2 regions of the Sphingobium sp. KKT206 genome follow, and region 2 is predicted to be linked to the other one. Evidence: predicted binding sites of a transcription regulator. Region 2 holds the regulator's gene; the other holds the start of a gene.
The links. Region 2 encodes LexA, which represses DNA repair genes until DNA is damaged. Its sites were predicted from a motif close to GTTCCNCNCTTGTTCT; they were not measured.

Region 1: ACZ2HM_RS20310 (ImuA family protein) is a predicted target of LexA. The motif match lies at 6,064-6,079, and genes of this name have one in related genera.

The regions. Positions count from the first base shown of each region.
Region 1 is NZ_CM145765.1:501,731-517,387, forward strand. Features, by position in the region: gene ACZ2HM_RS20290 (DnaJ domain-containing protein) at 1-43, shown strand, start outside; gene ACZ2HM_RS20295 (hypothetical protein) at 53-274, shown strand; gene ACZ2HM_RS20300 (error-prone DNA polymerase) at 517-3,834, opposite strand; gene ACZ2HM_RS20305 (Y-family DNA polymerase) at 3,831-5,384, opposite strand; gene ACZ2HM_RS20310 (ImuA family protein) at 5,305-6,036, opposite strand; gene ACZ2HM_RS20315 (DUF6771 family protein) at 6,734-7,123, opposite strand; gene ACZ2HM_RS20320 (GNAT family N-acetyltransferase) at 7,383-7,604, shown strand; gene xth (exodeoxyribonuclease III) at 7,681-8,502, shown strand; gene ACZ2HM_RS20330 (hypothetical protein) at 8,472-8,801, opposite strand; gene trxC (thioredoxin TrxC) at 8,798-9,253, opposite strand; gene ACZ2HM_RS20340 (HU family DNA-binding protein) at 9,456-9,731, shown strand; gene ACZ2HM_RS20345 (SOS response-associated peptidase family protein) at 10,034-10,504, shown strand; gene ACZ2HM_RS20350 (SOS response-associated peptidase) at 10,554-11,204, shown strand; gene ACZ2HM_RS20355 (DUF6961 family protein) at 11,201-11,392, shown strand; gene ACZ2HM_RS20360 (alpha-ketoglutarate-dependent dioxygenase AlkB) at 11,397-11,996, opposite strand; gene ACZ2HM_RS20365 (MarR family transcriptional regulator) at 12,046-12,363, opposite strand; gene ACZ2HM_RS20370 (JAB domain-containing protein) at 12,576-13,244, opposite strand; gene ACZ2HM_RS20375 (hypothetical protein) at 13,148-13,624, opposite strand; gene ACZ2HM_RS20380 (hypothetical protein) at 13,639-13,974, opposite strand; gene ACZ2HM_RS20385 (helix-turn-helix domain-containing protein) at 14,029-14,610, opposite strand; gene ACZ2HM_RS20390 (sigma factor-like helix-turn-helix DNA-binding protein) at 14,880-15,257, shown strand; gene ACZ2HM_RS20395 (DUF7146 domain-containing protein) at 15,262-15,657, shown strand, end outside.
Region 2 is NZ_CM145764.1:983,066-998,722, forward strand. Features, by position in the region: gene ACZ2HM_RS04635 (TonB-dependent receptor plug domain-containing protein) at 1-1,906, opposite strand, end outside; gene ACZ2HM_RS04640 (integration host factor subunit beta) at 2,401-2,691, opposite strand; gene rpsA (30S ribosomal protein S1) at 2,858-4,570, opposite strand; gene cmk ((d)CMP kinase) at 4,741-5,376, opposite strand; gene ACZ2HM_RS04655 (CBU_0592 family membrane protein) at 5,373-5,621, opposite strand; gene aroA (3-phosphoshikimate 1-carboxyvinyltransferase) at 5,618-6,928, opposite strand; gene ACZ2HM_RS04665 (TIGR02300 family protein) at 7,106-7,441, shown strand; tRNA gene ACZ2HM_RS04670 (tRNA-Ala) at 7,530-7,605, shown strand; tRNA gene ACZ2HM_RS04675 (tRNA-Ala) at 7,696-7,771, shown strand; gene gltA (citrate synthase) at 8,082-9,368, opposite strand; gene gltX (glutamate--tRNA ligase) at 9,394-10,842, opposite strand; gene ACZ2HM_RS04690 (ComEC/Rec2 family competence protein) at 10,909-13,056, shown strand; gene lexA (transcriptional repressor LexA) at 13,047-13,718, opposite strand; gene ACZ2HM_RS04700 (molybdopterin molybdotransferase MoeA) at 13,791-14,972, opposite strand; gene moaC (cyclic pyranopterin monophosphate synthase MoaC) at 14,969-15,439, opposite strand; gene trpC (indole-3-glycerol phosphate synthase TrpC) at 15,436-15,657, opposite strand, start outside.

The DNA of each region.
Region 1 (15,657 bases), on a different replicon from region 2:
AGTTGGTTCGCCCAGCATCGAATATGTCGAGGGCTGTCTCTAGGCGAACACCATGGCACGACGAACATGCATCATCTGTGCCGAGCCCGCCGGATCGCGCGAGCATCTCTTCCCCGCCGCATTGGGTGGCCGCCGCGTTAACAAGCGCATCTACTGCGCGCACCATAATCACGCGCTCGCTGATGGCGCCGGCGTGCTGGCCGAGCAGCTACGGACAATCAACGCGATCCTCATGGTCGAGAGCGATCGTGATCGCAGCGTCCCGCATAAGTGAACGGCGTATGTTGGTCGACATCCGTCGGAAAAGCGGAACGTCTGCTGCTGGAGATAGAAAATCGGGCGCTGAGCGTCCGGCATGGGTCGACACCGGTAGGCTTCCGTATCGGGTTCTGATTAGATCGCGCGGGTCGGCAGCTACAAAAGGCTAATCAAGCAGATCTGGCGACGAGAAATCTCGCAAAACTGCTCTATCACGCCCTCCGATTTTTGTCTGAGCCGATGTCGATGTTGACATTCTCACCGAAAATTTCTTGGCTTCACCTCGATGCCCTCGGTCGGCTTCCCGGGCATGATGCCTGATCCCAGCCGCAGGTCAGGGATGTATATCTCACGCGCTTTTCGACCGAGCAATTTGCTGTCCGGGTCCCGGGGATCAGGTCCGCCGCCACTCTTCGCGCCATCGCCGCGCGCCGGGCGGAAGACGTTGGAAAGATCGCTCCGTTCGCCCACGCTTGCCAGTAATCCAGACAGATTTTCGAGCCGTTGGGCAATGACGTGAATGACCTCGCCTTCTTTCTGGACCTGACCGCGCACGCCGAGCATGGATGCGCCAAGGACAGTGCCGCGATTGGCCTCGAACACTTTGGTCCACACTACAAGATTTGCGATCCCGGTCTCGTCCTCGATGGTGATGAACATGATACCCTTGGCAGAGCCGGGCCGCTGCCGCACCATGATGATCCCTGCAAGATTGACCCAGCGACCATCGCGGATGTCAGAAAGCGCCGCGCACGGGACCATCTTCCTCGCTGCCAAATCCTCCCTGAGAAAGGTTACCGGATGGGCGCGGAGCGATAGCGCGAAGCTGCGATAGTCTTCCACTACCTCCTGGCCTTCCGCCATCGGCGAGAGCGCGACCTCGGGTTCGACCGCTTCGGCGCGGAGCTTCCCCTCGCGCTCGTCTGCTGCGGCAAAAAGGGGCAGGGGGCTGTCGCGCAACCCTTTCACATCCCACAGGCCAGTGCGACGGCTGTGCCGGAGCGAGCCGAAGCCATCAGCATCGCCGATCCGATCGAGCGCACCAGCACCCACGCCGGCTCTGCGCTGGATTTCTTCCACTGAAGCATAGGGCTCTGCGCCGCGGGCCGAGACGATCGCCGCGCCGTCCGGATTGGCAAGATCGCGGACCATACGCAGCCCAAGGCGCACGGCCTTGTACCGCCGGTTCCCCACTTCAAGCGTGCAGTCCCAGCGACTATGGTTCACATCGACCGGGCGGACCTCAACGCCATGTTCGCGTGCGTCGCGGACGATTTGGGCTGGTGCATAAAAGCCCATGGGCTGGGCGTTCAACAACGCCGCACAGAAGACATCTGGATGATGGCATTTAAGCCAGGAGGAGGCATAGACGATGAGCGCGAAGCTTGCGGCATGGCTTTCGGGGAAGCCATAGGAGCCAAAGCCTTCGATCTGCTTGAAGGTCTGTTCGGCAAAAGCCTGCTCATAGCCGCGTTCGACCATGCCGCCGATGAGCTTGTCGCGAAAATGGCTGACCCCGCCGGTCAGCTTGAACGTCGCCATCGCCCGCCGCAAAAGGTCCGCCTCGCTGGCGGTGAACCCGGCACACTCAATGGCGACCCGCATCGCCTGCTCCTGAAAGAGCGGGACGCCGAGCGTCTTTTCAAGGACCCGGCGCAGCTCCGGCCTGGGATAGCTGACCTTTTCCTTGCCTTCGCGGCGCCTTAGATATGGGTGGACCATGTCGCCCTGGATGGGGCCGGGCCGAACGATGGCGACCTCGACGACCAGGTCATAGAATGTCCTTGGCTTGATACGGGGCAGCATCGCCATCTGCGCCCGGCTTTCGATCTGGAAGACGCCAAGCGTGTCAGCCTTGCGGATCATCGCATAGGTTGCCGGGTCTTCGGCCGGTATCGTGGCTAGGTCGAGGTGGATGTCCTTCTCCTCGCGCAGGAGATCGAAGCCGCGTCGCATGCAGCTGAGCATGCCTAATGCCAGCACATCGACCTTCATAAACCCCATAAGGTCGATATCATCCTTGTCCCATTCGATGATCTGGCGATCATCCATGCGGGCAGGTTCGATCGGCACCAACTCGTCGAGCCGGTCGCGGGTCAGCACGAAGCCGCCGGGATGCTGCGAGGAATGGCGCGGCGTATCCATGAGCAGACGCGACAGCTCCAGCGTGAGGGCAAGGCGGCGATCGGTCATATCAAGATTGAGCTCGGCGACATGGCGGTCTTGCACACCCTCGCGGCTCCAGCCCCAGACCTGTCCTGACAGCGCGTCGGTGACATCGGTCGACAGGCAAAGCGCCTTGCCGACCTCACGGATCGCGCCTTTGGTACGGAAGCGGGAGATCACGGCAGTCAACGCACTATGGTTGCGGCCATAGGTCTCGTAGATCCATTGGATCACCTCCTCGCGCCGCTCATGCTCGAAATCGACATCGATATCGGGCGGCTCGCGTCGCTCGGCGCTCACGAACCGTTCGAACAGCAGTTCGGTGCGCACCGGATCGATCGAGGTGATGCCAAGGCAGTAGCAGACCGCCGAGTTCGCGGCCGATCCCCGGCCCTGGCACAAAATGTCTTTCGAGCGCGCAAAATCGACGATCGCGTGGACCGTCAGAAAATAGGGTGCGTAATCGAGCTGGGCGATGAGACGCAGCTCATGCTCCAGCTGGGCCCTTGTCTTGTCGTCGATGCCGTCTGGATAGCGGGCAGGGGCTTTTGCCCAGGTAAGGCGCTCAAGTTCCTGCTGCGGTGTACGCCCGCTTTTACCGATTTCATCGGGATATTGATAGCGCAACTCTTCAAGGGAAAAGCGGCATTGCTCGGCGATAGCGACACTTCGCCGAACTGGCCCTGTGTCCCCAAGATAGCGCACGAACAGCCGGTCCAGCTCGTCGGCGTCCTTAAGGTGCCGGTCTGCGATCTGCTCGCGTCGCTCGCCCAGATCGTCGATCGTACATTTCTCGCGGATGCAGGTCACCACATCCTGCAGCATCCGGCGCTCGGGCGTGTGGTAGAGGACATCGCCGGTGGCGACGGTCGCGACGCGCGCCTGCTGTGCCATCTGTGTCAGGCGCCGCAACCGCAACGCATCGCCGGGTTGCCGCTGTAGGGTCAGCGCGAGGTAGCTGCGTTCCTGAAAGATCGATGAGACGCTGACGAGGTCCGCCTGCGTTTTTGCGTCATCGCTATTGGGGATAAGGATGGCGATCAGCCCCTCGCTCCATGTCGCGACATCATCCCAATGGAGTTCGCAGCTTCCTTTGCCGGCGCGCGATTTGCCGAGCGTCAATAGCCGGCAAAGGCGACCATAGGCTGCGCGATCGGTGGGATAGATAAGCAGGCCGGTGCCACAGGAAAGATCCAGCCTGCAGCCGTTGATGACGCGCACGCCCGTCGAACGGCCAGCGTCCCAGGCGCGCACCAATCCCGCCAGACTATTGCGATCCACGATGCCGATGGCAGGCATGCCCAGCATGGCAGCTGCGGTCAGCAGTTCCTCAGGCGAGGATGCACCGCGCAGGAAGCTGAAATGGCTCGTCGCCTGCAACTCGACATAGCGCTGATCGGCAAGGCTCATGCGAAGGCGCCATGGATGAACCAGGCCATGGGTCCGGTCGACGACCATTGGCCGTCGCCCAAGCGGAACAGCCAGTAGCGCCCGCCACCTTCGACCTCGACCTGGAAATAGTCGCGCACGAGATAGGGGCTGTCGGCTTCCAGGCCCTTGGCGCGCCACCATTCGCCCTGGAGGCGTTCGGGACCATCGGCCTGAACTACCTTGCGCCGCTTGCCCCGCCAGACGAACTGGGCAGGCGGATGGTCCGGCATCATCGCGATCACCTGGACCGGCTCAGGCGGGTCGATCATGCGGCCCGGGCGCGGCAGGACAGCGTTCCAGCGCCGATCCGCACCCTCGCGCAGCGCCATTGTTCGCTTGACCGTGCGTTCGGGCATGGCGGACGAGCAGGGCGTCGTGCCGTACAGCCGGTCATAGCCGAAACGGTTCGCCAGCGCGTCGATAAGGGCACCAAGGTCCGGGCCGCGATGCGTATCGCCTGCAAGATCAGCCTGTGCGCTGCGGAGTGGTTCGACGATCGGCGCGATCAGGATCATGGTCTCGATCCCAAGGCCTGGATCTATCCGCTCGATCCTGGGAACCAGGAGCTTTGTCAGATGCCGGGCATCCCTTGTAGGAGATGCCATCCCGATCCTGACGGACTGATATTGGCCATCGACCCGTTCGCAATGGAGGTCGAGGCGCCGCGCGCCGGTACCGTCCCGCATCAACGCAGCGCAAATGTCGTCGGTGAGATCGCCGATGACCTTCGCGATGGCGTCGGCCGTACCGATGGGTTCAAGAAGCCCGCGGCGCGCCTGGGGCAGTGACGGCGGGAAGATCGGGGCCATCGCCTCTGGCGCATGGCCAAGGGCCTGGTCGAGGCGGCGGTAGAGTTCATGTCCGTAGCGGCGCGCAATGGGACCGCGCGGCTCGGCAATGAGTTGCTCGATCCGGGTGAAGCCCATCTTGTGCAGATCGCTTGCCACTTTTGCCGGGATGCGCAGGGCGGCAAGGGGTAGGAGGCCGACCGCCTTCTTCTGGTCTCCAGGAACAATGATAACCGGGCGACCGGCAGGGACATGGCGCGCGACCGCATGCGCGCAGCCTGCCGTGTCAGCAACAGCGATCTGTGCTGTAAGGCCCGAGCCGTTCACCCGGCGGAACAGGTCCTTGACCAGCGCTTCCTCGCCGCCGAACAGTTCGCTGCATCCGCTGATGTCGAGCCATAGGCCATCGGGGTAATCGACCGCGACGAAGGGGGCGTAGCGCTGCCCTGCCCACAAGGCGAGCCGCTCAAGCCCTTGCGCGTCGGCCGCTTCGTCTGCATCGAGCACGTCAAGATCGGGCACCAGGGTCCTTGCCTTGGTGACGCTCATGCTGGGCGTGATGCCAAGGCTGCGGCCAAGCACGTCCACCGCCGCGATCAGCTTGCGACCGTGCGATTCTATGGCCGTGACAAGCGGCGGCCGGGATGGCGCTGCGTTCGCCTCAGACGGCGATACGCCACGCTTCCTGCTGATCCGGTCTGTCGACCAGTATGGCAGGTAGAGCGAGACGACCCTGCGCATCGCAGGCCTCCACTATCCAGCTTTTAGGTTCTGCGCCGCGGACGCGCTCGAGCGCGACCGACCAGCGCGGGCGGGCAAGGGCAGGGATGCCCAGATCTGCGCTCGGTGATGCCGTAACACGCCATCGGGTCTGTGCTGCAGAGCCCTCGATCAGTGCGTCCGCCTTGGCGGCGCGACGCAGGATGAACGCAGTCACCCCGGACCCTTCGGCAGCAAGCTGAAGCCGTTTCGACGCGGTCGTCGAGAGCTTTGAGACCTCGCCCACAACGCCGGCGACGCCAGCCACGCGCAGGCAATCTTCCATCGCGATCAGCGCGCCCTTGTCATCGCCAGGCTCGACGATGGTCAGGCGGTCAGGATGAAGGCCTGCAAGGTCGAGGGCAGGGGTGAACAAATCGCGCCAGCGCAGACACCAGAAAACCGGGCCTTCCATGCGCGCCAATATGCCTGCGATGAATATCGTTGCGGCTGCGTCGTCGCAAATGTCGGGAGAGCCCAGAACCTCATGCAATGCGCCGGTTGCAAGACCATTTCCGGGCAGATGATCGTCGATATCGTCAAGGCCGAAAGGATGGACGCCATGACGGCGCCCATCGCCCGTCACATGGGCGATCGACGAACGCAAATCCTCGAGGATGGCATTGCGGGGCATTCCTTGGTCTCATCGGTCTAACAGTGTGTTCCCTTCCTGTTCTCCATGACTCCCCGGACTGTCAAGTTAGTCGAGCGCATGTTTCGGGGTGAACGAGGTCCTGCTTGGGGCATCCGACGGATCCAACGTCATGGATTCCCTGAATCGTTTCGCGACGCGATCGTGAGTTCACAAAATATCGAGCGCGAGAGAAAATCGAGGGGCGATGCCCGAATCGAAATCGCCAAATCATTCGGTCGCTGTTCGCCGTGTTCGCATTCCGAATCGGGGACCATCAAAGAGAAGCAGATGTCTGTTTACCAGCACTCGAAACAGGAGAGATCAGGCTGGTGACGTTCATCCGGCGTTCCGAAGCTAGGAACCAGGCGGGTTCACCCGGCAGTTTCGAAAATCGATATCGTTATCGAGTACCAAAGCGACCATCTCGCCATCTATGATCAGGGCAGCGCCTGTTGCTTCAAACCGTCGCCCAAGCGATGAGTCCCGTGGCCTGAGCGCGACCGTCCGTCTCCCGATCGTTACGAGCGCGCCATCCCGGCTGATCTTGGCAAGGAAGGTTCGACCGCCGTCGCAATATATGGTCAGCTGCTCGCTGTCCGATGCGCAGGCTGCGGTCGGAACAGCGGCGACAAGCAGGGCAGGGAGGAGAAGGCGTCCCATCGAAACAGATGCTCCATGGGAGGGTCCCACGCGAAGCTTAACCTTCCGGCTCCAGCGGCGTTCCGTGCGACAGCGCATCGACGATCATGGCGGCGAGTGTTTCTTCGGCCCGTCCACGGGCGTTGAGGTCCTTTGACGACAGGTCGTGGCGAAGCCATTGCGGCGCGCGCGCGATGACACGCATGATGAGCTCGGAAGTCTCTTGGTCCATTTGGACCCTATGGGTGGTCGCGTACAGACAAGCAATCATCAAGGTGACACCCAAAAGGCGATCGTGATGAAAGCAGGGGACGCATAAAAAAAGCCCCGCCAGAGCAAGGCTCGCGGCGGGACCGAAGTTCAGGGAGGTGCCGCTCCAAAGGGGGGAAGAAGCGACAGAACATGAAATAGCATGTTGCGATGAATGACGGGTGAAGCTGCTGTTCATGAGCGCTGCAGCTCGGCTTTTTCCAGCAAGGCTTGTGGCTGCCACGGCATCGGAACGCAAAGGCCAGGCCACATTCGTCAGCAGACAGCTCTAGCGGAACCGCGCCATTGTCCATCTGTTCGATCTATCGACCGGCTCTGCGAAAATCGCCGATGCATATGACCCGAAAGAAAGAGGAACCGACTATGGCTGAGACGAGGACGTCCGCGATAATGAAGGCGAGAGCCGCTATGAACTCAAGGTCGATGGTAGCACGGCTATTGCGGCCTATGAACGGCGCGATGGCGCATTGATCTTCACGCACACGCAGGTTCCTGAGGCGCTGGAAGGGCAAGGCATTGCCAGTAAGCTGATCGCCGGCGCGTTGGCGGACGTGCGGGAGAAGAGATTGAAGGTCGTGCCGCTATGCGAATTCGTCGCCGGCTATTTTGATCGCCATCCAGAGGAGCAGGATTTGTTGGCGCTCGACGCGCCAGGCTGATCGCAGGGATGTGTGGATCATCCATGGCTTATAACCATTCCCATGCCTCTCCCGCGCCAGCTAGGTCAACGCAACGATGAAGATCGCCACCTATAATGTGAACGGGATTAACGGGCGCCTGCCTGTCCTGCTAAGATGGCTGGGCGAAGCCGAGCCCGACATCGTCTGTCTGCAGGAACTGAAGGCGCCGCAGGGCAAATTTCCCGAAACAGCGATCCGCGACGCAGGCTATGACGCGATATGGCATGGGCAAAGCCAATGGAACGGCGTTGCGATCCTGAGCCGTGTCGGTGATATCCATGAGACGCGCCGCGGCCTGCCCGGCGATCCGGACGATACGCAAAGCCGCTACATCGAAGCGGCGGTTGCCGGGGTCCTGGTTGCTGGTCTTTATCTACCCAACGGCAATCCACGCCCTGGACCCAAGTTCGACTTCAAATTGCGCTGGTTCGAGCGGCTTCATGATCACCTTGCCTTGCTCGTCGATCTCGATGCGCCGGTTGTGGTCGCCGGGGACTTCAACGTCATGCCAACCGATCTGGATGTTTATGCGCCCGAGCGGTGGCGGGACGATGCGCTCTTCGCGCCGGAGGTGAGGGACGCCTATCGCCATCTGCTGGAGCAGGGATGGAGCGACGCTCTGCGCGAATTGCATCCTGATGAGACCATCTACACCTTCTGGAAATATTGGCGCGGGGCGTTCGAGCGCAACGCGGGCCTTCGGATCGACCATATTCTGCTCAACGCAAAGGCACGCAGCAAGCTTGAATGGGCGCAGGTCGATACAGCGCCGCGCGGATGGGAAAAGACGAGCGACCATGCTCCAGTTTGGATTGAGCTGGCCAACAAGCCGGTGCGCAAGGCGCGTCAGTCGAGGGCTGCAAACCAGTCAGCATAGGGCGTATTGCGCGCCATATGGCGATTATAGTCAGGTGCGCCATCAGTCCACCAGACTGAGCCACGCTCGCCAAGTCCGCGTTTGGCAATGTCCGCCGCCGCATGCGCTTCACGCTCGGCCGATACATCGCCGTTTTTACGGGCGTCGCGCACGGCTCTACGCGCCTGCATCAGATCCGATACCAGGGTGGCGCGAACGTCCTCGTCCAACGCGGGATTGGACAGTCGCCACAGGCGACCGCGCACGACGAAATAACGGCCATCGGGCGTCGCCGGGTGGGTGGCGGGCTCCCGGCTCACGCCGGTCGTGCCGCCTCGCGCGCCCATGCAACGATGGCCTGTTGCGGCATAGCGCCCGATTGCCGCGCAATTTCGCGGCCACCCCGAAACAGGATCATCGTGGGAATGGACCGGATGGCATAGCGACCCGCGATCGCTTGATGCGCCTCGGTATCGAGTTTCCCAAGGCGCATATAGGGTTCAAGTTGTCCGGCCGCGGCGCTGAAGGCGGGGGCCATCTGACGACAGGGGCCGCACCAGTTCGCCCAGAAATCGACAAGCAGGGGAATGTCGGACCGCGCGGCATGCGCGTCGAAATTATCTGCGGTCAGTTTGACGGGCTCCCCAGAGAATAGGGGGCGCTTGCATCGGCCGCAGGTTCCTCCCTTGGCCAGCCTTTCGCGGGGCAACCGGTTCGCCGTTGCGCAAGCCGGACATATGACAATCAGGGCATCATTGGGCGCCGTAGCCATTCTGGTCTCCATCATGCGTCGTCTTGGATGGCATAGATGCCATAGATGGGATCGGGCATCCCGAATGTCAGGCCCCGCAAAGGCAAGCAAGGCCTGGGAGGACGATGAAGCCAATAGACTGCCAAAAAGCGATAGCGTCCTGGCTGGACGTTGGCTTGCGCCCTCGTCTATGCCCGCCGTCCAACGACACAGGATATAGCCCATGAACAATACCGACCTCGCTGAGAAGATCGCCGGCGACAACGGCCTTTCCAAGGCGGATGCCCGCAAGCTGGTCGACGCGGTCTTCGCCGCAATCGCTGATGCTGCAGCAGCGGGCGAAGAAATTGCCCTGAACGGCTTTGGCAAGTTCAAGGTCAAGGACGCGCCAGCGCGCGAAGGTCGCAACCCCTCCACGGGCGCCACTATCCAGATCGCAGCTGCCAAGAAGCTCGGCTTCACGCCCGCCAAGGCGATAAAGGATAAACTGAACGGCTGAAATTTCGCCGGGAAACGTCCGTCCACGGCGCTTCCCGGCTATCGCCGGTTGACAATATTGTTCGCTTTATGTTCCAATCATCGGATGTCTTTCGAGTCTCCCTAGGAGCGGTCGATGTCCAGATTGCATACGACCCTGGCGAGTGTCGGCGAAGTCGCCATGCATTTCGGTGCGGCGCTGCCGCAAGGGCCTGTCCATTTTGCTCGTGAAACCACCGAGGGCGCCGACGGGCTCGTCGTATTTGAAAGCCGGGGACGTCGGCTGTTACGGTCGATGGGGTGGGGATTCCCGCGCCCCGCGAGATGCGCGAACATGGCGACGATCCTCAGCGGCTGGGGCTGGTTGCCGATCTCACCAATCCCATGTGGGAGCATATGGTCGTGGACCCGCGCTATCGCTGCCTTATCGTCCTGACCCATTTCGCCAATCCGGACGGCGCGCCCGGGCATAAGACGAGGACTTGGTTCTCGGTCAAACATGCTCCCGTCATGGCCTGGGCCGGCTTCTGCCGGAACCTGCCTGATTACGGCCCTGTCTATGCGGGCATGACAATGGTGGCGAACGCCGCGGTCATGCCGACCAACGACAGGATGCCGGTTCTTTTCGATCCCCACGACTATGACGCATGGCTGCACGGCGGCATCAGGGACGTCATCGGATTCCAGCATCGCGCACCCTTTGCTGCTGAGCGCATGGTCGTCGAGCATACAGAAGATCTCTGGCGCAGCGGAAAATTGCCGGCGAAAGCCCAGCCGCAGCTTGCCTTGCTCTGAACGCCGCGCAACACTTGCAGTCGGGCGGCGCGACTAGGCAGGTGCGACGATGTGTAATCTTTATACCGAGCGACTAAGCGCAGCCGAGGTGGCGGCGCATTTCGGCGTCGAGGCGCCCGACATCGCCGCCATGAACGTGCCGGACGAAGTCTATCCCGGCTATCCCGGCATGGTGGTGCGCGAGGCAGAAGGAAAGCGTGTCCTTCAATCCATGGTCTGGGGGTTTCCGCTGGTCCTGCGCGGCATGAAGCCTGGATCCAAGCCAAAGCCTGTCAATAACATTGCCGACCTGCGCAAACCCATGTGGGTCGGCCTCGCGCGAAAGCCCCAATGGCGTTGCCTCATCCCTTTGACGGCCTTTGCAGAAGCGGAGGGCAAGAAGGGGAGCAAGACCCGTACCTGGTTCCATCTGAAGGATCGACCGGTCTTTGCCTGGGCGGGACTTTGGCGGGAAAGCCAGGAATGGGGCGCGGTCTATTCAGGGGTGATGACCGACTGCAACGAAGCGATCCGCCCGGTGCATGATCGCATGCCTGTGCTCTTGCATGAGGATGAATATGACCGCTGGCTCGGCGGATCGTTCGACGAGGCGATCGCTTTCCAGGATCGCTGCTTCCCCGACGATCTCATCGAGATGACGCGCACCAGCGATCCCTGGAACAAGCCGCGGGCAGCAGCATCTGCGCCGTCGCTGCTGTGAGGGCCGATCTTGAACGTTGGGCTGAAGCGCTGGCGGTCGAGCGGGAGCATGGCGCGAACGCCGGCGACTTCATTGCAGAAAGGGTAAGAATGCTGGCGCTGGCGGGCGATCAGGCAGGCGTGGTGCGATGGCTCGACATTGCGACGCGGCTGGACCAGCTTCTCGATGCGAGCGCCATGGCGCATTGAAGGCTTACCGATATCCGAGCCTATTTTGGTTCACCACTTTCTCACAAAGCGTGCGGAAGGTGATCGACCAGCGGGTCTCGTCCATTTCGGCTATGCTATGTTCCCATTGGTACCGCGCTTCGCCTTCAAGATGATAGACCGAGCGCGGCGCAAGCGGAACGGTGATGCGATCGAACCCGTCGGGCTTGCGCCGCCGAAAACGCAAGGGGGCAGACACGCCCAGCGAAATACCAACAACATGGTCGAAGACCGGGCGATCGCGGTGCCAGCCGATGCCTGCGCCAGGATCATATCGAATCAGGAGTGCCTGGGCGAGGTTGGCGGAATCAAGGCCAGCAAAGGCTGCGGCCTTGTCGCGCGCCGTCAGTAGCCAATCAGGCATGGGATCCGTCGGTCCAAAGCGTGCGTCGTCAAAATCATAACGCCAGCCAAAGGAACTGGTCAGGCGTTTGCCAAGCCAGCCCTGGAAGCGAAATGGCTCGAGCGTGGTAGCATTGATCCCGGCTATCAGGCTCAATTCCTCGTCGCGAGAGAGAAGGTCGTCACGATAGGAGAGGCCCGGAATTTTCGGGGGCTCGAACAGATCGGGAAACAGGCTGGCCATCCATGCCTAAATTGGGACGCTGCGCTTAGAAGGCAATCGCATAGGTGATTTATGATTTCCCGCCTTCCCATAACTCAATAATCCGATCAAGCAGACGGTCGACGATGGCAAGGCCTTGGGCCGTCATCGAAATCGCGACGCGTCGCCCATCTGGACGAGGAATGTCCCGCGTCACCAGCCCCCGCTTTTCCATCTCGGCGATCTTGCGGTGGGCGGTCGATTGCGGAACGTCGGGGGCGGCCGTATACAGGGAGAAGAGATAGACCTCCCGCTTCTCATATTGCGCCAGGTAAAGATCGAGCAGCATGTCCCAGACAGGGCTGGGGCATAGACGATAGCCAATAGCCTCACCAATCGTCTGCCGCATGACCACCAGCCTGCGGCACATATCGATACGTGTGTCGGGGGGATATATTTGCGTCATGTCATGCCTCCTTTTTGGATACTGACCCTTCGCTCCTCTCTTCCGCCCGTGGACGAGCGGGCCATGTTAGACAGCCACATTGATCATTGTGGTTCGCCTGAAGTGGTTGCCGCCTTTCTGGCTACGCCTGCTGTGCGGCGCGGCGGGGCGTGGGGCTAAAGATACCCCGCCTGGCGGAAGCTCACATGCCCGGCATGGGCGATGACCAGATGATCATGAACCGCGACATCCAGGCAGCGTGCGGCATCGACAATCTTTCTGGTGAAAGCCCGGTCAGCCCGTGAAGGCTGAGGTTGGCCCGATGGATGATTATGAATGAGAAAAATTGCGGTCGCGCCTATCTCGACGCATCGCTTCATGATTTCACGTGGATAGGCGTGGACATGAGAGATGGTGCCGGTCGCCAGCACCTCATCTGCCAATATCTCATTGACGGCGTTGAGGAAAAGCACCCGCAACTGTTCGACCGGCGCGAATGCCATGGTGGCGCGCAGATAGTCCAGCAGTGCCTGTTCGTTCGAGAGTATCGATTTACCGGCGAGTTTTCCGCGCAGAATATGGTGGATAGACATTTGCAGGCACTCAAATGTCCGCTCGACACATAGCGCGCCATCCAGAAGGCGCATCCGGTCCTGGCGCCGCGCAGAGAGGGTTGCAGCAAAAGAACCGAACCTGTCGACCAGCCGCTGCGCCAGTTCGGGCGCGCGCGCCGGACAGGTGAGCGCGATCAGCTCTTCCAGGGCCTGTCGACACCGCGCTGTTTTATCCGGCTGCGATGTCGAAAGGTCGCGCCGATGAGCATGGTTTGTGCTACCCAACTCCACACCGCCAGCGCATCGACATAGGCACGCGGTACAATCGCCGGCATCAGGATCCGCATCAGATGCACGGCTACCTCTGCGCCTAGCATCGCCGCGACCCAGAGCGGCCAGAACCGTGTGCTTTGTAGAGAAAGCCATATAAACACACTCAATAAGGCAAAATCGACCAGGAGAATGGCGATCTCGATATGATGGAACCGGTCGCCGAACGGGTCGACAAGCCCTACGGACAGACAGGCAGCGCCCAGCAGGGCTGCAGCGCCGATCCTTTCGGGCGTGCCGCCCCGCCATGCGGCATAGAGGGTGCTGACAATGAGCAGGGTCAGGAACGCGATTTGCCGGGTCATGACCCTGATTGAACCCAGGTGGCCGCATTGCGTCAATCCTCTCTTGCGCGTCAGACGACGCGCAGATGGGCAGGCTGATCATGCGAGACAACTTTGAAAAGGTCGCCATAAGCGGTTTGCCCGAGCCCAACATCATCGCTGGCCCGTTTGAGATGGGCGTGGGTTATGACCATCTGCTCGCGCGTCTGCGCAATCAGCATGACAGCAGCGGCAGATGTCGCGATAGCCTCCTGGCCGATCGCAGCTGCAAAACGGGCATCAAGACGAGCCAGGGGTAGCGAGGCGTTGAGTTCGGCAATCCGGGCTGCAGCAATATCGAGCGCAGCTTCGGCGGCAAATAGCCGCTCGGCAACCGATTTGGCGATGGTCTGTCGTTTAACGCGCATAGAATCTCCTTCCCGCAAAAGCGGGTGAACAGGGAAAACATAAAAATGTTGGTTTTAGTGGCGAGCCAGGGCGTCTAGCGCCGAGAGCAGTGAAGCGGCCGATCCAGCCATCACAAGAGCAAGCGTCGCCATGATCGCAAGAGCGATCAACGTCATGTTCGAAGTCAGGTCATTGTCGGGCCTCCCGCTTGTGCGGAACGGCAGAAAATTGCCCATAAGGGGAAAGCGCACCAAACCATGGTAGCCCTCCTGCTGCGTGGCCAATAAATCGGCATCGGCAATATCTGCGTCCACTTGATCGTCAGTGGAATCAGATTGGCCAGACGCAGCCGGGATTGGCAGGACCAAAGATTGGGCGCCTATTTTTTGGGCCCCCGGAGAAATCTCCGTGCGGTCCGCTTCATAGGCAGCCACGAGGCGTGCCGCCTGCTGCCGGCCAATGCCGCCGAGCTTGCCGCGCGCTTCATATATATGCTTGTCGACACGGCCGGAACTATTGCCCAGTCGCGAAGCAATTTCCTTGCTGGAATAGCCCTGCGCCACTAGTACTAGGCATTGCCGTTGCCGACCCGTAAGGCTGGCGAGCCTTGTCCTGAATACCGCAATGTCCGGCGGAACGGGTGGTTTGTTCATCATCGCGCACTGTCTCCAGCCTTGCGACGCATCGGGGCAGATCGGTCGCGCCTGATATCTCCTCTGCGGCCCCGCTCACAATGTCATGAAATTGCAACGCAAACGCAACCATTTGGCCGAGCAATTGAGACGAATCGAAGAAATTTGCATAGCCATGTCGCAACTGGCCTGGTGCGGGATGCCGCCATCCAGATCTCCGGGCATGGAGGGGAGGGGATGGACAGGGGATGATCGGGCAGGTTTCGGCCAGAACGTCCCAACGGATATCCACCATGAACGCACTTATCGTCCGCCTCGCGCGCCATATATTCACCTGCCTGCGTTGCCGCAGGGATGAGGCTCTCATGGGCACTATATTTGCCTGGCTCGACGACCAGGAACAAGCGGATCAGGATGAACTTCTGCCTAAACAGCAGTCGCAGGACCGATCCGCATGGTATTACGATCAATCGGCCTTGTCTTCCGACAAAACCGATATGACCGCACGCTGCGCTGAACATATGCCAACCCTGACCCGGCTCTTTCTCTTGCTGCGCGTACCTTATGCCATGCAGATTGACGACATTGCGCGAACCTTCGAGATCCGCCCCCGCCGGGTTCGTCGCCATTTACGGCGAGCCGTGGCGATCCTTGCGCGCGACAGGCATTGACGCAATGACGGTTCCCATCGACCGGCTTGTCATGGAAGCGCGCGCAAAGCTGCTGGTCAACCGTCTGGGCGGCCGCTGGGCCTCGTCTGGCGGCCTGTGCCTTTGCCCGGCCCATGACGATCATCATCCCAGCCTTTCTGTCCGACTGGGCAAGACAGCTCTGCTCTTCAAATGCTTTGCAGGCTGCCATGCCCGCGATGTGCTGCGCGCAATCGCACGGATCGACCATCAGGCGCTGACAGCTTGTCATGAGCCAGGTCATTCGACGCGCGATTTTCAATCCGGTTTCCGCAGCCAGGCGAGGGACATCTGGCATGCGAGCCGACCGATCGCTGACACGCCGGCACAGGACTATCTGCAGTCTCGTTCCATCACCAATCTGGGAGAATGGCTGCGCTTT
Region 2 (15,657 bases):
CGACGTCAATGCCGCGGGTGCGGGTGTCGAAGTCGTTGGTGAAATAGGTGACGGCGGTGAACCGCTGCGGATTGGGCAGGGTGGCGGGCACGGTGAAGGAGCGCGATTGGCCGAACCGGTCGCGCAACTTGATCTGATAGAGATCGATGCTGCCGCTCAGGCCGAACGTGGACTGGAACGTCAGACCGGCGGTGATGGTGCGCGACTTCTCCGGGGTCAGCGGTTGGGCACCGAGCGCAATGGCGATCGGGTCATTGGGCGACAGGCGGCCCGTGTTGAAAATCTGCAGCGTTCGCGTGTCGAGACCCTGGGTGGTGTTGACGGCGTTGAGCTGCGCCGGGGTTGGGGCGCGGAAGCCGGTGGAGTAGGTTCCGCGTACCGCAACGCCCTTGACGGGTTCCAGTCGCGCCGAAAGCTTATAGTTGAACGTGTCGCCAAAGGCCGAGAAATCCTCGTAGCGGCCTGCCGCGCCGAGCGTCAGCGCCTCGACCGGGTGGACTTCCAGGTCCAGATAACCGGCATAGCTGGTCTGCGACCATTCGCCTGAACTTAGCGGATTGAAGCCAGGGAAGCCGTTGCTGTTGGGGGCAAGGCCGGTGGCCGCACCTGGCCCGATGGCGTAGGAGGCCGGGTCGCCTGGACGGATACCGTAGGTTTCCTTGCGCCGTTCCGCGCCGAAAGCGATGTTGGCGGGCTCGGCCAATCCCAGCGGCAGGCGGTAGACGAAATCGGCGTTCAAGTTGAATTCGCTCTGGCGCAAGCGGCCGAGATAGAAGCTCGTCGGACTGAGCGGCCCCAACGAAGCGTTCAGCGATTCGGACATGCTATAGTTGATTCTGCTCCGGCCGGACGAGGCGCTCAGATCATAGGTGAACTGATCGCTGATCGCGCCGCGCAGGCCGCCATCGGCCTGATAATCATCATATTGCGTGCCAAAGCGCGGCGTGAACCCGACGGGATAGACGCTGCTGAAGCTGAAACCTGGGAAGGCCGTGCTGGGATTATAGACATTGCCGGTGCCGACCGGATTACGCCAATTGAAATCGGTGACGCCCTCGCCATTGCCGACCGTGCCAAAGGCATAGGCGGTGACGGCGTCGGAAAAATCATAATGGGCGTTGATCCCGCCACGGACGGAGCGCAGGTCGGGCTGGCCCCAGCGTTGCACCGGATCGGGTACAGTGAGCGTTGGATTGGCTGCCTGGAACGCAATGGCGTCGGGACGCTGGCGGGTGCGCGAGGTGGCATCCGATTTCGAAAATTCGCCGGTGAAGACGATGCTGCCGCGATCGCCTAGAGCCAGGCCGCCTTGAGCACCAGTCTGGTAATTGGTGCCATCGCCCTCATAATATTGCGAATATTGGCCGAAGGCTTCCATGCCTGGCTGATCGTCCAGAATGATGTTGACGACACCGGCGATAGCGTCCGACCCATATTGGGCGGATGCGCCGTCGCGCAGCACTTCGATGCGCTTGATCGCCAGATTGGGGATGGTTGCAAGGTCGGCTGACTGCGCGCCGCGGCTGCCCAGCAGGGCGGAACGGTGATAGCGCTTGCCGTTCACCAGCACCAGCGTCTGGTCGGCCGAGAGGCCACGGAGTGTCGCTGGGCGAACAAAGGCCTGACCGTCGGCGGCGGGCAAACGCTGGACGTTGAACGATGGCAGGAGTTGCGCCAAAGTATCGGACAGATCGTTGGAAATACTATTGTCGATGGACTTTGACGATAGCACGTCAATGGGTGCCAGCGTATCGAATTTCGTCCGCTTGGCATCGCGCGTTCCAGTCACGATGATGGAGTCGCCACTGTCGATATCGGATGCAGCAGGCATATTGTCTTGCGCCACCGCGAATGCGCACGCAGAGAATTGCAGCGCGATCATCGCGCTACCGGCCAGAAATTTCATGATGGTCCCCAAAGGCTTGGTCGATATTATGCTATGACCGCGCCTTTAGTATGCGCTCATGACGGTTCTGTGTATCGAACCGGGAATTTCTATCGCGTGGGAGAGGCGGTTGGTACGGGCGGGGGGACTTGAACCCCCATGGGCAAAGCCCGACGGATTTTCTTACCCGCTACGGCTTTCGCCGCCGCCCGGAGGGGCGTTTGTGGTCTGGACTATCCCTTCACCATATCCCGGCAGGCCGGGGCGCAGGTGCTGCCCGTCTAGTCTCTACACCTTCCTGAAAGCGGACTTTCAGGCTTGGCTCGGGATTGCCATGTTAAAGGTTTCCCCGAATTTGAGCAGTTCTACGTCACAGATTTCCCTGTGCGCACTCAATGATCTAAGTCCGTTGCGTCTACCGATTTCGCCACGCCCGCATTACCAAGGCTGGCTATAGTCGGGAGGATCGGCAGAGCCAAGCGCGATTTGATGGTCAGCGCCGGGCGACGTAATCGTCAATCCTCATGATCGGCATTCAGCCGTTCACGCATTTCCTTGCCGGGCTTGAAATAGGGGACGCGCTTGGCGCTGACCGGTACCTGTTCGCCGGTGCGCGGATTGCGCCCGGTGCGGGCGTCGCGGGCGCGGGTGGTGAAGGCACCAAAGCCGCGCAGTTCGACACGACCGCCAGATGCCAGTCGATCGACAATCTCCTTGAAGAAGAGATCGACGATTCGCTCGACTTCCGGGAGCGTCAGGCCCGGATTTTCGTCAGCCAGTTTCTGGATCAATTCCGAACGGATCATCGAATTTCCAGAGCCCCCTGATTTTTCCCTAGCTAATCATAGGGCTTTTACAGGGCATTGACAATCGCGCAGGTCGGGGATTGTTTCGATACGGAAAGGATATGAAAAGCCCGCCGAGATGATGATCCCGGCGGGCTTCTCTAATTAGTCGACTTTGACGAAAGGCTTAGCCTTCGGTCTTGGCCTTGAGCGCTTCGCCCAGAATGTCGCCCAGCGACGCGCCGCTGTCGGACGAACCGTACTGCGCAACAGCCTGCTTCTCTTCGGCGATCTGCATTGCCTTGATCGAGAAGGTCGGCTTCTTGGCACGGTCGAAGCCGGTGATCATGGCGTCGAACTTCTGGCCGATCTGGAAGCGTTCCGAACGCTGCTCGTCACGGTCACGACCAAGGTCGCTGCGCTTGATGAAGCCAGTGGCGCCATCGTCGCCAGCCTGGACTTCCAGGCCGCCGTCGCGGACTTCAAGAACGGTCACGGTGACGATCGCATTCTTGTTGAGGCCGGCAGCAGCAGCGGTCGTGCCGCCAGCGGCCGGACCACCACGCTCAAGCTGCTTCATGCCGAGGCTGATGCGCTCCTTCTCGACGTCGATGTCGAGAACGACAGCCTGAACGGCCTCGCCCTTGCGATGCAGCGCCAGCGCGTCTTCGCCCGAAATGCCCCACGCGATGTCGGACATGTGGACCATGCCGTCGACGTCGCCGTCCAGGCCGATGAACAGGCCGAACTCGGTCGCATTCTTGACTTCGCCTTCGACGGTCGAACCGATCGGGTGACGTTCGGCAAAGCTGTCCCAGGGATTGCTCTGGGCCTGCTTGAGGCCGAGCGAGATACGGCGCTTTTCGGGATCGACTTCGAGGACCAGAACTTCGACTTCCTGGCTGGTCGAAACGATCTTGCCGGGGTGGACGTTCTTCTTGGTCCAGGACATTTCGGACACATGGACCAGGCCTTCGATGCCGGCTTCCAGCTCGACGAACGCACCATATTCGGTGATGTTCGTGACGCGGCCCGACAGCTTGGCACCGACGGGGTACTTGGCCGATGCGCCTTCCCACGGATCGCTCTCAAGCTGCTTCATGCCGAGCGAGATGCGCTGCGTGTCGCGGTTGATGCGGATGATCTGCACCTTCACGGTGTCGCCGATGTTGATCATCTCATTGGGGTGGTTGATGCGCTTGTAGCTGAGGTCGGTGACGTGCAGCAGGCCATCGATGCCGCCCAGGTCAACGAACGCACCATAGTCAGTGATGTTCTTGACGACGCCTTCGATGATCTGACCTTCGGCCAGCGTCTGGATGAGGCCGCTGCGCTGTTCGGCGCGGGTTTCTTCCAGAATGGCGCGGCGCGACACGACGATGTTGCCGCGGCGGCGATCCATCTTGAGGATCTGGAAAGGCTGCGGAATGTCCATCAGCGGGGTGACATCGCGCACAGGGCGGATGTCGACCTGGCTGCCGGGCAGGAAGGCCACGGCGCCGTCGAGATCGACGGTGAAGCCACCCTTAACGCGGCCGAAGATGACGCCTTCGACGCGGGCGCTCTCGGTGAACTCGGCTTCCAGCTTGTCCCAGGCGGCTTCGCGACGGGCGCGGTCACGCGACAGCATGGCTTCGCCATGGGCGTTTTCGACGCGGTCGACATAGACTTCGACTTCGTCGCCGACCTTGATGTCAGCCTTCTGGCCCGGCATCGCGAATTCGCGCAGCGGCACGCGGCCTTCGGACTTCAGACCTACGTCGATGACGGCCAGGTCGTTTTCGATGGCGGTAACGGTGCCCTTGACGACCCGGCCTTCGAAGCCGCCGTCCTCACCACCGAGGGAATCATTGAGAAGCGCGGCGAAATCGTCGCGCGTGGGGAATGCCGTAGAGGCCATGGTTAGTCCTTCACTCATCATTGCTGGCCAACCGGTTGTATCCGATGGTCTTTGGCCAAACTGTCCCGAACGCCGCATGCGGCCGGGACATCCGTTACCGCAAAAGCGTTTGCGGACGCGCAGACGAGAAAAGCGAAAAGGGCGCGCGGAATACCGCACGCCTTGACGGGTCAGCCTCTGGAGCGACCTTCAAGCTGGGCGTCCACAAGCGCAATCGCCTGGCGGACGGCCGCGTCTATAGACAAATCGCTGGTGTCTAGCAAGTCCGCACCATCGGCGACTTTGAGCGGCGCATGGTCGCGGCTCATGTCGCGGGTGTCGCGCGCCTGGATGTCGGCGATCAGGCTGTCCATATCGGGATGGCCGCCATGCGACAGCGCATCCTGATAGCGGCGTTGGGCGCGGACATGGACGCTGGCGGTGACGAACAGCTTGGCATGGGCATCGGGCGCGATGACGGTGCCGATGTCGCGCCCGTCGAGGATCGCGCCGCCCGGCTGGGTCGCGAAATCGCGCTGCCGCTTGACCAGGGCGTCGCGCACCGCCTGATGCACGGAAACGCGCGAGGCGAGGCTGCCGACCGCTTCGCTGCGCAGCGCCGGATCGGCCAGGGTTTCGTCGCCAAACGAGCAAGCCGCGAGCGCGTCCGATTCGATGTCGGGGTCGCCGCCTGATTTCAGCACGGCAAGGCCGACCGCGCGGTAGAGCAGGCCGGTGTCGAGAACGGGCAGACCATAATGGCGGCCGAGAGCCTTGGCGATGGTGCCTTTGCCCGACGCCGCGGGGCCGTCCACGGCGATGATCATACGGATTTTCTTTTCATGGCTTTGACGAGGCCCAGCAGGGCGATGAGGGTCCAGACGATTTCTAGCGCCATCGACGCCAGGTTGAAATGCACGGTCAGCGACCAGATGAGCAGCAGCGAACCGACAAGGTTTAACAGATTGAAAAAGACAAAGTTCATCTGCTTGGCGATATTGCTGTAGGCATAAGCGACGACCATCATGGCGCTGCCCGCCAGACCGATGATGTTGGCCCAGTCGAACGTCATGCCATGGCACCCAGCGCTTGGAGCAAAGCCGTGAAGGTTGGGAAGCTGGTCGCGACCGGGCGCATGTCGTCAATCGTCACGCCATCGCGCGATACGAGGCCCGCGACGGCGAAACTCATGGCGATACGGTGGTCGAGCTTGGTGGCGATCGGACCGCCGCCTTGGAGCGGCGCGCCGCCGCTGCCCTCAATGATGAGGCCGTCTTCCAATTCCTCGACCGTCACGCCGATCGCGCGGAGGCCGGCTGCCATGGTGGCGATGCGGTCGGATTCCTTGACGCGGAGTTCGTCCAGCCCGCGAAAAACGCTGCGGCCCTGCGCGAGCGCAGCGGCGACGAAGGCGACGGGATATTCGTCAATCATGCTCGGCGCGCGGGCCGGGTCTGGCTCGACACCCTGGAGGGTGGAAGCCGTGACGATCAAATCGCCCACGGGTTCGCCGCCGACTTCGCGGGCGTTGATGACCTCGATGGAGCCGCCCATTTCGCGGAGCAGGTCGATGAGGCCAGCGCGCGTGGCGTTGAGGCCGACATTGGCGATCGTCACCTTCGACCCCGGCACCAGTAGCGCGGCGACCATCGGGAAGGCGGCGGAAGAGGGATCGCCAGGCACGATAATCTGCTGCGGTTGCAATTCCGCTTCGCCGACCAGCGTGATGATGCGAGTGCCGTCGGCTTCCACTTCTACATTGAGGTCCGCGCCGAAGCCGCGCAGCATCCGTTCGCTATGGTCGCGGGTCGGGATCGGCTCGACGACACGGGTGATGCCCGGCGTGTTGAGGCCAGCGAGGAGTATCGCCGATTTCACCTGCGCCGAAGCGACGGGCAGGCGATAGTCGAGCGGCACGGCGGGGCAGGCGCCGCGCATGGTAAGCGGCAGCCGGCCGCCGGGGCTAGTGGTGAAGCTGGCACCCATCTGCGCCAGTGGGTCGGTGACCCGCGCCATGGGGCGTTTGCTGAGCGAGGCATCGCCGATGAAGGTCGCGGTCAGATCATGGCTGGCGAGCAGGCCCATCAGCAGGCGCGTGGACGTGCCGCTATTGCCCATGTCGAGCGCGCCCTCTGGCTGGAGCAGTCCGCCAACGCCGACGCCATGAATATGCCATATGCCATCGGCGTCGCGCTGAATGTCCGCGCCCATCGCCCGCATGGCGGCGGCGGTCGCCAGCACATCCTCGCCCTCCAGCAGACCTTCGACCCGGCTTTCGCCCACGGCCAGCGCCGACAGCATGAGCGATCGGTGCGAAATGCTTTTGTCTCCCGGCACGGTCACGCTGTCCGACAGGGCGGGTGCGGCGGTGAATGTCATCGGGCGGGGCGGTTCGGCGGCAGCGGTCACGGTTCGTCCAGTCTGGTCTGGCGGGAAAAAATGCGCCCGGCTTTTGACAGCGCGCTTGGGCTATGGCAAGGCGCGCGACGTTTCGTGGGCAACAGCCGTTGCGCCGCGTAAAGTCTATTTGAGCATCTAAAAAGGAACAGGCCGGACATGGTGAAGGCTGAATGGGGCACGAAACGGACCTGCCCGAAATGCGCAACCCGCTTCTATGATCTGGGCAAGGACGATCCGGTCGTCTGCATCAACTGCAACGCGGCCTGGGAACCGGAGCCGGTTCTCAAGTCCAAGCAGCCGCTTCCTTATGAAGAAGCGCCCAAGAAGGTCATCGAGACCGCCGACGGCAAGCTGGAAACGGCCGACGATGATCTGGATCTGGATATGGACGTCGATGATGACGGCGATTCGCCGGATAATGACGTCGATCTGGGCGGTGACGACGACCTGGGTGTCGAAGCCGCGGGCGACGACGATAGCGATGACAATTAACTGATTTTTGTTCTTGCCAACGAGGTTGCTGCGACTTAATGGCAGCGACCTCGCAAGCGCCAACCCAAGGGCGTTTGATGATGGTGACGGGGCCTTAGCTCAGCTGGGAGAGCGCCTGCATGGCATGCAGGAGGTCAGCGGTTCGATCCCGCTAGGCTCCACCATCCTTATATTCGACCGGCGGCCTGGTTCTTCATGGAGCCAGTCGGACAGGGTTCGATCCATGCGGCGGGCCATTAGTGCCACGCCCAAATGGGGCCTTAGCTCAGCTGGGAGAGCGCCTGCATGGCATGCAGGAGGTCAGCGGTTCGATCCCGCTAGGCTCCACCATTTTTCGACATTGATGATGTTCTGGCGGGTGCAGCATAGCTGCATCTTGCTCATGCTGCGCGCACGCTTTCTAGAGCGAGATGACTTTACTCAGAACCGTTCGTCCTGAGTAGCCATTGAGCGAAGTCGAAATGGCGTATCGAAGGATATAAGCGCAGCCGACCCTTCGATACGGGTCTTCGACAAGCTCAGCCCCTACTCAGGGCGAACGGAGTGATGTGACTTAAAGTCATCATACCCTATATTGCCCGCACGACGAAAAACGGCGCCCCTTTCGGAGCGCCGTTTCGTGTTTCAGCCTCAGCCCGGATCAGCGCTTGTCGACGGGCACATAGTCGCGCTGCGTCGGGCCGGTGTAGAGTTGGCGCGGACGGCCGATCTTCTGCGCTGGGTCGGAGATCATTTCGTTCCACTGCGCCACCCAGCCGACGGTGCGGGCGAGGGCGAAGAGGACGGTGAACATCTCGGTCGGGAAGCCGATCGCCGACAAAATCACGCCCGAATAGAAGTCCACATTGGGGTAAAGCTTCTTTTCGATGAAATAGGGATCGTTGAGCGCGATCTGCTCCAGTTCCTTGGCGACGTCGAAGACGGGATCGTTGACGCCCAGCTTCTCCAGCACGTCCTTGGCGGTCTTCTGCATGACCGTCGCGCGCGGATCGTAATTCTTGTAGACGCGATGGCCAAAGCCCATCAGGCGGAACGGATCGTCCTTGTTCTTGGCGCGGGCGATATATTCCGGGATCTTGTCGACGGTGCCGATTTCGCGGAGCATGTTGAGCGCGGCTTCGTTCGCGCCGCCATGCGCCGGACCCCACAGGCAGGCGATGCCCGCCGCGATGCAGGCGAAGGGGTTGGCGCCCGAAGACCCTGCCAGACGCACGGTCGAGGTCGAGGCGTTCTGTTCATGGTCGGCATGGAGGATGAAAATCTTGTCCATGGCGTCCACGATCACCGGATCGGGGATATATTCTTCCGCCGGGACCGAGAAGGTCATGCGCAGGAAATTGGCGGTGTAGGACAGGTCGTTGCGCGGATAGACGAAGGGCTGGCCCACCGAATATTTATACGCCATCGCCGCGATCGTCGGCATCTTGGCGATCAGACGGTGGCTGGCGATCTTGCGCTGCAGCGGATCGTTGATGTCGGTCGAGTCATGATAGAAGGCCGACAGGGCACCGACCACGCCGCACATGATCGCCATGGGATGCGCGTCGCGACGGAAGCCGCGATAGAAGGTGGTGAGCTGTTCATGCACCATGGTATGGCGCGTGATGGTGGTGATGAAGTCGTCCAGCTCGGTCTTGGACGGCAATTCGCCGTTCAGCAGCAGGTAACAGACTTCCATGAAGCTGGATTCTTCGGCCAGCTGGCCGATCGGATAGCCGCGATGCAGCAAAACGCCTTCGTCGCCATCGATATAGGTCAGGCCGGATTCGCAGCTCGCCGTCGAGGTGAAGCCCGGATCATAGGTGAACATGCCGGTGTTGGCGTACAGCTTGCGAACGTCGATGACCTGGGGACCGACCGAACCGTCCATGACGGCATAGTCTTTCGTCGCTCCTCCGACGGTCAAAGTGGCATTATTATCCAACATATTGTTCTCCTTGAGTGCCATCAACTTAACCGTGCGTGCCCACAGCGGTCAGCCGTTCCAAGCTTTCCTCTTTCCCCAACAGGAAGAGGACATCGAAAATCCCCGGCGAGACGGTGCGCCCGGTGAGCGCGGCCCGCAAAGGCTGCGCAACCTTGCCCAGTGCCAGACCGGCATCCTCTGCCACGCGGCGTATCGCGTCTTCGATCGCTTCGACCGTCCAGACAGGCGTGGTCGAGAGAGCGTCGGCGGTCTTTGCCAGCAGCGCGCGTGCCGATTCGTCTAGCAGAGCCGACGCCTTTTCGTCAAAATCGAGCGGGCAATTTTTGAACAGAAATTCAGCGCCCTCCGCAATTTCGTTAAGCGTTTTGGCGCGGGGTTTGAGCGAAGCCATCGCCTCGCCCAAAAGTGCTAGACCAGTGTCCGGCAATGGCTTGCCCAGCCGGGCTTCTACGCGGGGCGCCACTAGTGCAGCCAGGCGGGCATCATCGGCTTCGCGCAGATAATGGCCGTTAAGATTCTCCAGCTTCTTGATGTCGAAGCGCGACGGCGAGCGGCCGACGCCCGCAATATCGAACAGTTCGATGGCGCGGGCGGTGGGGATGAATTCCTCGTCGCCATGGCCCCAGCCCAGGCGCAGCAGATAGTTCAGCACCGCTTCGGGCAGCATCCCCATCTCGTCGCGATAGGCGTCGACGCCGAGCGCGCCATGGCGCTTCGACAATTTCGCTCCGTCCGATCCGTGGATCAGCGGGATATGCGCGTAGATCGGCTCTTCCCATTCCATCGCGCGGAGGATGCACAGTTGGCGGAAGGCGTTGTTGAGATGATCGTCGCCGCGAATGACATGGGTGACGCCCATGTCATGATCGTCCACAACCACGGCCAGCATGTAAGTGGGCGTGCCGTCCGACCGCAGCAGGATCATGTCGTCCAGCTCGGCATTCTGCACAACGACGCGCCCCTGGACCGCATCCTCGATCACTGTCTCGCCTTCGCGTGGTGCCTTGAGGCGGATGACGAAGGGGGCACCTTCGGGCGCCTCTTCGGGTGCGCGATCGCGCCAGCGGCCATCATAGCGCATCGGCTTCTTGGCGGCGCGCTGTTCTTCACGGAGCGCGGCCAGTTCTTCCGGCGTGGCATAGCATTTATAGGCATGGCCGCCCGCCAGCATGGCGTTGGCGACTTCGGCATGGCGCGGTGTCCGCTCGAACTGGAACACGGGCGGTTCATCGCCGCCAAGGCCAAGCCAGTCCAGCCCGTCGAAGATCGCGGCGACCGCTTCCTCGGTCGAACGGGCGCGGTCGGTATCCTCGATCCGCAGCAGGAACTTGCCGCCATGATGACGGGCGAACAGCCAGTTGAACAAGGCGGTGCGGGCACCGCCGATATGGAGGAAGCCTGTTGGCGAGGGGGCGAAACGGGTCACCACCGGCTTGTTCATTCCCGTTGCGTTCACCGCCATATTGCCTGACATTCGCCCTTCTGATCCATGGATGCGATGCCCCCTAGCATGGCTTTCGAGCCACGACAAACCTCCCTTATGGTCGAGGTCGCCACACGCCTGCGCGCCGGGTTTACAGGGGTGGAGCGCTGGCTGGAGAAAGAGCGGGAGCAGGTGCCGCTTTGGGCGCCGATCGCCTTGGGAGTGGGCATCGCGACCTGGTTCGCGTTGCCGCACCGGATGGCGTGGCTGGCCTTTTGCTGCGGTGCGTTAGCGCTGGGCTGTGTGGGGGTTTTGCTGCCCGAAGGCGCGCGGTTGCGGCGGATGATGGTGGCGGGCGGGGTGCTGGCCTGCATGGGGTGTGTTCTCATCTGGGGGAAGGCACTGATGCTGGGGGAGCCGCCGCTGGCGCGGGCGACGTTCGTGCAGGTCACGGGCGATGTCCTGTCGGTGCGTGCGGTTCCGGCGCAGCAGATGGTGCGGGCGATGCTGCGGCCGGTCGGCGCGCCGACCCTGCCGCAAGTCATCCGGGTCAATATCGCGGAGAGCGACGTGCCCGATGGGTTGGGCGAGGGTGCGCGGATTCGCTTTCGGGTGCGGTTGATGCCGCCAGCGCCGCCCAGCGTGCCGGGGGGCTGTGATTTTGCCGCACGGGCCTATTTCCAGGGCATAGGCGCGACCGGCAAGGCGCTGAAGCCGATCGAGATGGTGCGGCCTGCCACAGGTGCGCCGCGGCTGCGGGCGCGGTTGTTTACGCATATTGCCGGACAAGTAGACGATCCGGCGAAGGGCATCGCAATCGCACTGGCGACCGGCGATCAGGGGGCCATTGCCGAGGTGGATGCCGAAGCGATGCGCAATAGCGGGTTGGCGCATTTGTTGTCGATCAGTGGGTTGCATGTGACGGCGCTGATCGGGGCTGTCATCTTTCTGTTGATGCGGGTGATGGCGCTCAGCCGCCGGGCGGCGCTCAACTGGCCTTTGATGCTGATCGCGGCCACGGGGGGCGCGCTGGCGGGGGTCGGCTATACGTTGCTGACGGGGGCGGAGGTGCCGACTGTGCGGTCCTGCATCGCGGCGCTGCTGGTGCTGGGCGGTCTAGCGATGGGGCGGGATGCGATCACGCTGCGGCTGGTGGCGACGGGTGCGCTGATCGTGCTTATCATCTGGCCCGAAGCGCTGGTCGGGCCGAGCTTTCAGATGAGTTTTGCCGCCGTCACGGCGCTGGTGGCCTTGGCCGAACATAAGCGATTCCGAGCCTTTGCCGCCGCGCGGGACGAGGCGCGTTGGCGCAAGATCGGCCGGATGCTGTTGGTGACATTGGCCACGGGCTTCGTCATCGAACTGGTGCTGATGCCGATCGCGCTGTTCCATTTTCACAAGGCGGGCATGTTGGGGGCTTTTGCCAATATCGTCGCGATTCCGCTGACCACCTTTGTCGTGATGCCGCTGGAGGCGCTGGCCTTGCTGTTCGATCTGGTCGGCCTCGGCGCGCCTTTCTGGTGGTTGACGCAGAAGGCGCTGACGGTGCTGTTGATGATCGCCCATGGGGTGTCGGCCAGTCCTTGGGCGACGATGTTGACGCCGTCGGTGCCGCCGTTCGTTTTTGCAGGGATGATGGCGGGGCTGCTCTGGTGTTTGCTGTGGCGCAGCCGGTGGCGTTGGCTGGGATTGGGGCCAGTGGCGGCGGGCGTCATAGCCATATTGCTGCTGTCGCCGCCCGACATTTTAGTGACCGGCGATGGCCGTCATGTCGCGGTGCGCACGCCCGATGGGCGCATGGCGATATTGCGCGCGGGGGCGGGCGACTATGTGCGCGATGTGTTGTCGGAGAGCGCGGGCTATGACGGGACGTTGGAACCGATTGCGCGACTGCCGCAGGCGCGCTGTTCGGATGATCTATGCGCGGTCGGTTTGATGGCGGCCGGGCGGCGTTGGCAGTTACTCATAACCCGCAGCTTTATGCTGGTGGACCGCGTGACCTTCGCCCGCGATTGCGCGGCGGCGGACATCGTGATTGCCGATCGTGGCCTGCCGCGCTGGTGCCGCCCGCGCTGGCTCAAGATCGACCGCCGCCTGTTGGCGCGAACCGGCGGCATGGCCATCGATCTGGACCATGCCACCATTCGCACGGTGCGTCAGGCTGGGGACGCCCACCCCTGGATGGTGCCGCCCCCTAAGCGATCGCGCCGCTATTATCCGTCGAAACCGCGCCCGTTGTATGCGCGGCCCCGATCTCAATTATAGCGGCGCAGCAGCCCGGCGAGCTTGCCCTGAATCTGGACTTGGCGCGGGTCGTAGATTTGCGGTTCATAGGCGCTGTTGGCCGGGTCGAGACGGACCCTTTGCCCTTCGCGGCGGAAATATTTGAGCGTGGCTTCATTCTCGTCGATCAGGGCAACGACGATCTGACCTTCGCGCGCGACTTCGGTCCGTTGGATCAGCGCGAAGTCACCGTCGAGAATGCCAGCCTCCATCATCGAATCGCCGGATACTTCCAGCGCATAATGGTCGCCTGCGCCAAGGAGCGCGGCAGGAACGGACAACATCGTTTGCCCTTCCATCGCTTCGATCGGGACGCCTGCCGCGATCCGGCCGTGCATCGGGATTTCGATCACGTCGTTGGCGGCAATGAGTTGTGGTGCCGACACCTGCGGTTTGGGCGCGATGACCGGGGCCGGGATGCGGTGCATGGCATCGGGCAGCTTCAAGACTTCGAGCGCGCGCGCGCGATTGGGCAGGCGGCGGATGAAGCCGCGTTCTTCGAGCGCATTGATCAGGCGGTGAATGCCCGACTTGGAGCGCAGATCCAGCGCATCCTTCATCTCCTCGAAAGAGGGCGACACGCCGCCTTCTTCCAACCGGGTTTGAATGAAGCTCAGCAATTCCTGCTGTTTGGGCGTCAACATGGCTGCGGTCCTCCGTGGAACGTATAAGGAACGCATAGGAAACAGATGAAGGTTAGTCAAGCGTCGGGTGGATCAGGGCAGGGGCAGAATTTGCACCGTGTCGCCGGTGGCGGCGGGGGGGGAAGCGGCGGGGCGGCGGATCAGGCAGTCGGCCAGGGCCATGGCGGCGGTGGCGGCGCTGTCTTGCGATGTGACCGAGACGATGCCGCCGTCGCTGCGGAAGGCGCGCAGATAATCGTCGCGGTCGCCGGTGGCGGGGAGGGGGGATGCGAGGCGGGCTTCGTGAAGGGGGGGGAGCGGAGCGCTTGCGCCTGCCATATGGCGAACCAGCGGGAGCAGGAACAGCGTGCCGGTGACGAAGGCGGAGACGGGATTGCCGGGCAGGCCCAGGAACAGCGCATCGCCGATCCGTCCGGCCATCAGCGGCTTGCCGGGGCGCATTGCGATCTTCCAGAAATCGAGCGTGCCGCCGGCTTGTGCGAGGGCGGGGCGGACCATGTCATGATCGCCGACCGATGCGCCGCCGGTCGAGACGATGATGTCGGCCTGGCGGGCGCGATCGAGCGCGTTCACCATGGCGTTGAGATCGTCGGCTACGATGCCGAGGTCGATGACCTCGCAGGGCAAGGCGGCCAGCATTGCGACGAGCATGGGGGCGTTGGAAGAGGGGAGAGCGCCCGGCGGGGTTGGTGCGCCGGGCGGCACCAGTTCGTCGCCGGTCGAAAGCAGCGCGATCTTGGGCCGCTGTCTGACGGGCAAGTGACCGTGGCCGCCCAGTACGGCCAGCGCGATCTGGGTCGGGCCGAGCCGTGAGCCTGCTTTGAGCAGGGGGGTGCCTTTTGCGAAGTCCGACGCGGCGGGGCGGACATGGCGACCGGGGGGAAGCGGGGCGGCGGTGGCGGTGAGGCTGTCGCCGTGGCGGGTCGCATTTTCCTGGATCAGGATGGCGTCGGCCCCTTCGGGCAAGGGCGCGCCGGTGAAGATGCGGCAGGCTTCGCCCGGAGCAAGGGGCGGTGGCGGTGTGCCGCCTGCGCTGCTGATCATGGTGACGCGCCAGGGGCCGGGAGCCTCCGCGGCGCGCACGGCATAGCCATCCATGGCGCTAAGGTCGGCCCAAGGCTGGGCGCGCTGCGCGAGGATATCGTGGGCGAGCCAGCGACCGGCGCAGGCCGTCACTGACACGTTTTCGGCGGGCAGCCGCTCGGCCAGTGCGAACAAGCGGGCTTGCGCCTCCGCAACCGGCAGCAGGCTCATGGCCTGTGCCAGTCGCCCGACTTGCCGCCGGTCTTGCTGAGCAGGCGGACGCCGTCGATGACCATTGCTTTGTCGATCGCCTTGGCCATGTCGTAGATGGTGAGCAGAGCGACGGAGGCGGCGGTCAGCGCTTCCATCTCGACGCCGGTCTGGCCTGCGGTGCGGGCGGTGGCGGTGACGCGGACGCCAGTATCGTCCAGGTCGAAATCGATCGTCACGGCGCTGAGCGCGATCGGGTGGCAGAGCGGGATGAGATCGGCGGTGCGCTTGGCCGCCATGATGCCCGCGACCCGCGCGACGGCGAGGACGTCGCCCTTCTTGACCAGGCCCGCGAGGATGGCGGCGGCGGCCTCCTCGCTCATCTCGATCCGTCCGTCCGCCACGGCTTCGCGCGCGGTCACGGCTTTCGCCGACACGTCGACCATGCGGGCTGCGCCGTCTGGGTCGAGATGGGTGAGGTCGCTCATGCGCCGGTCAGCAGGTGGCGAGTGGCGGCTTCGACATCGGCCTGTCGCATCAATGTTTCCCCGACGAGGAAGCAGCGGACGCCATGGTCGGCCATGGCGGTGAGGTCGGCATGGCCGGTCAGGCCGCTTTCGGCGACGAAGGTGCAGCCTTCGGGAGCTTTGCCCACCAGTTCGTAGGTGCGGGCGAAGTCGACGGTGAAGTCGCGCAGGTCGCGATT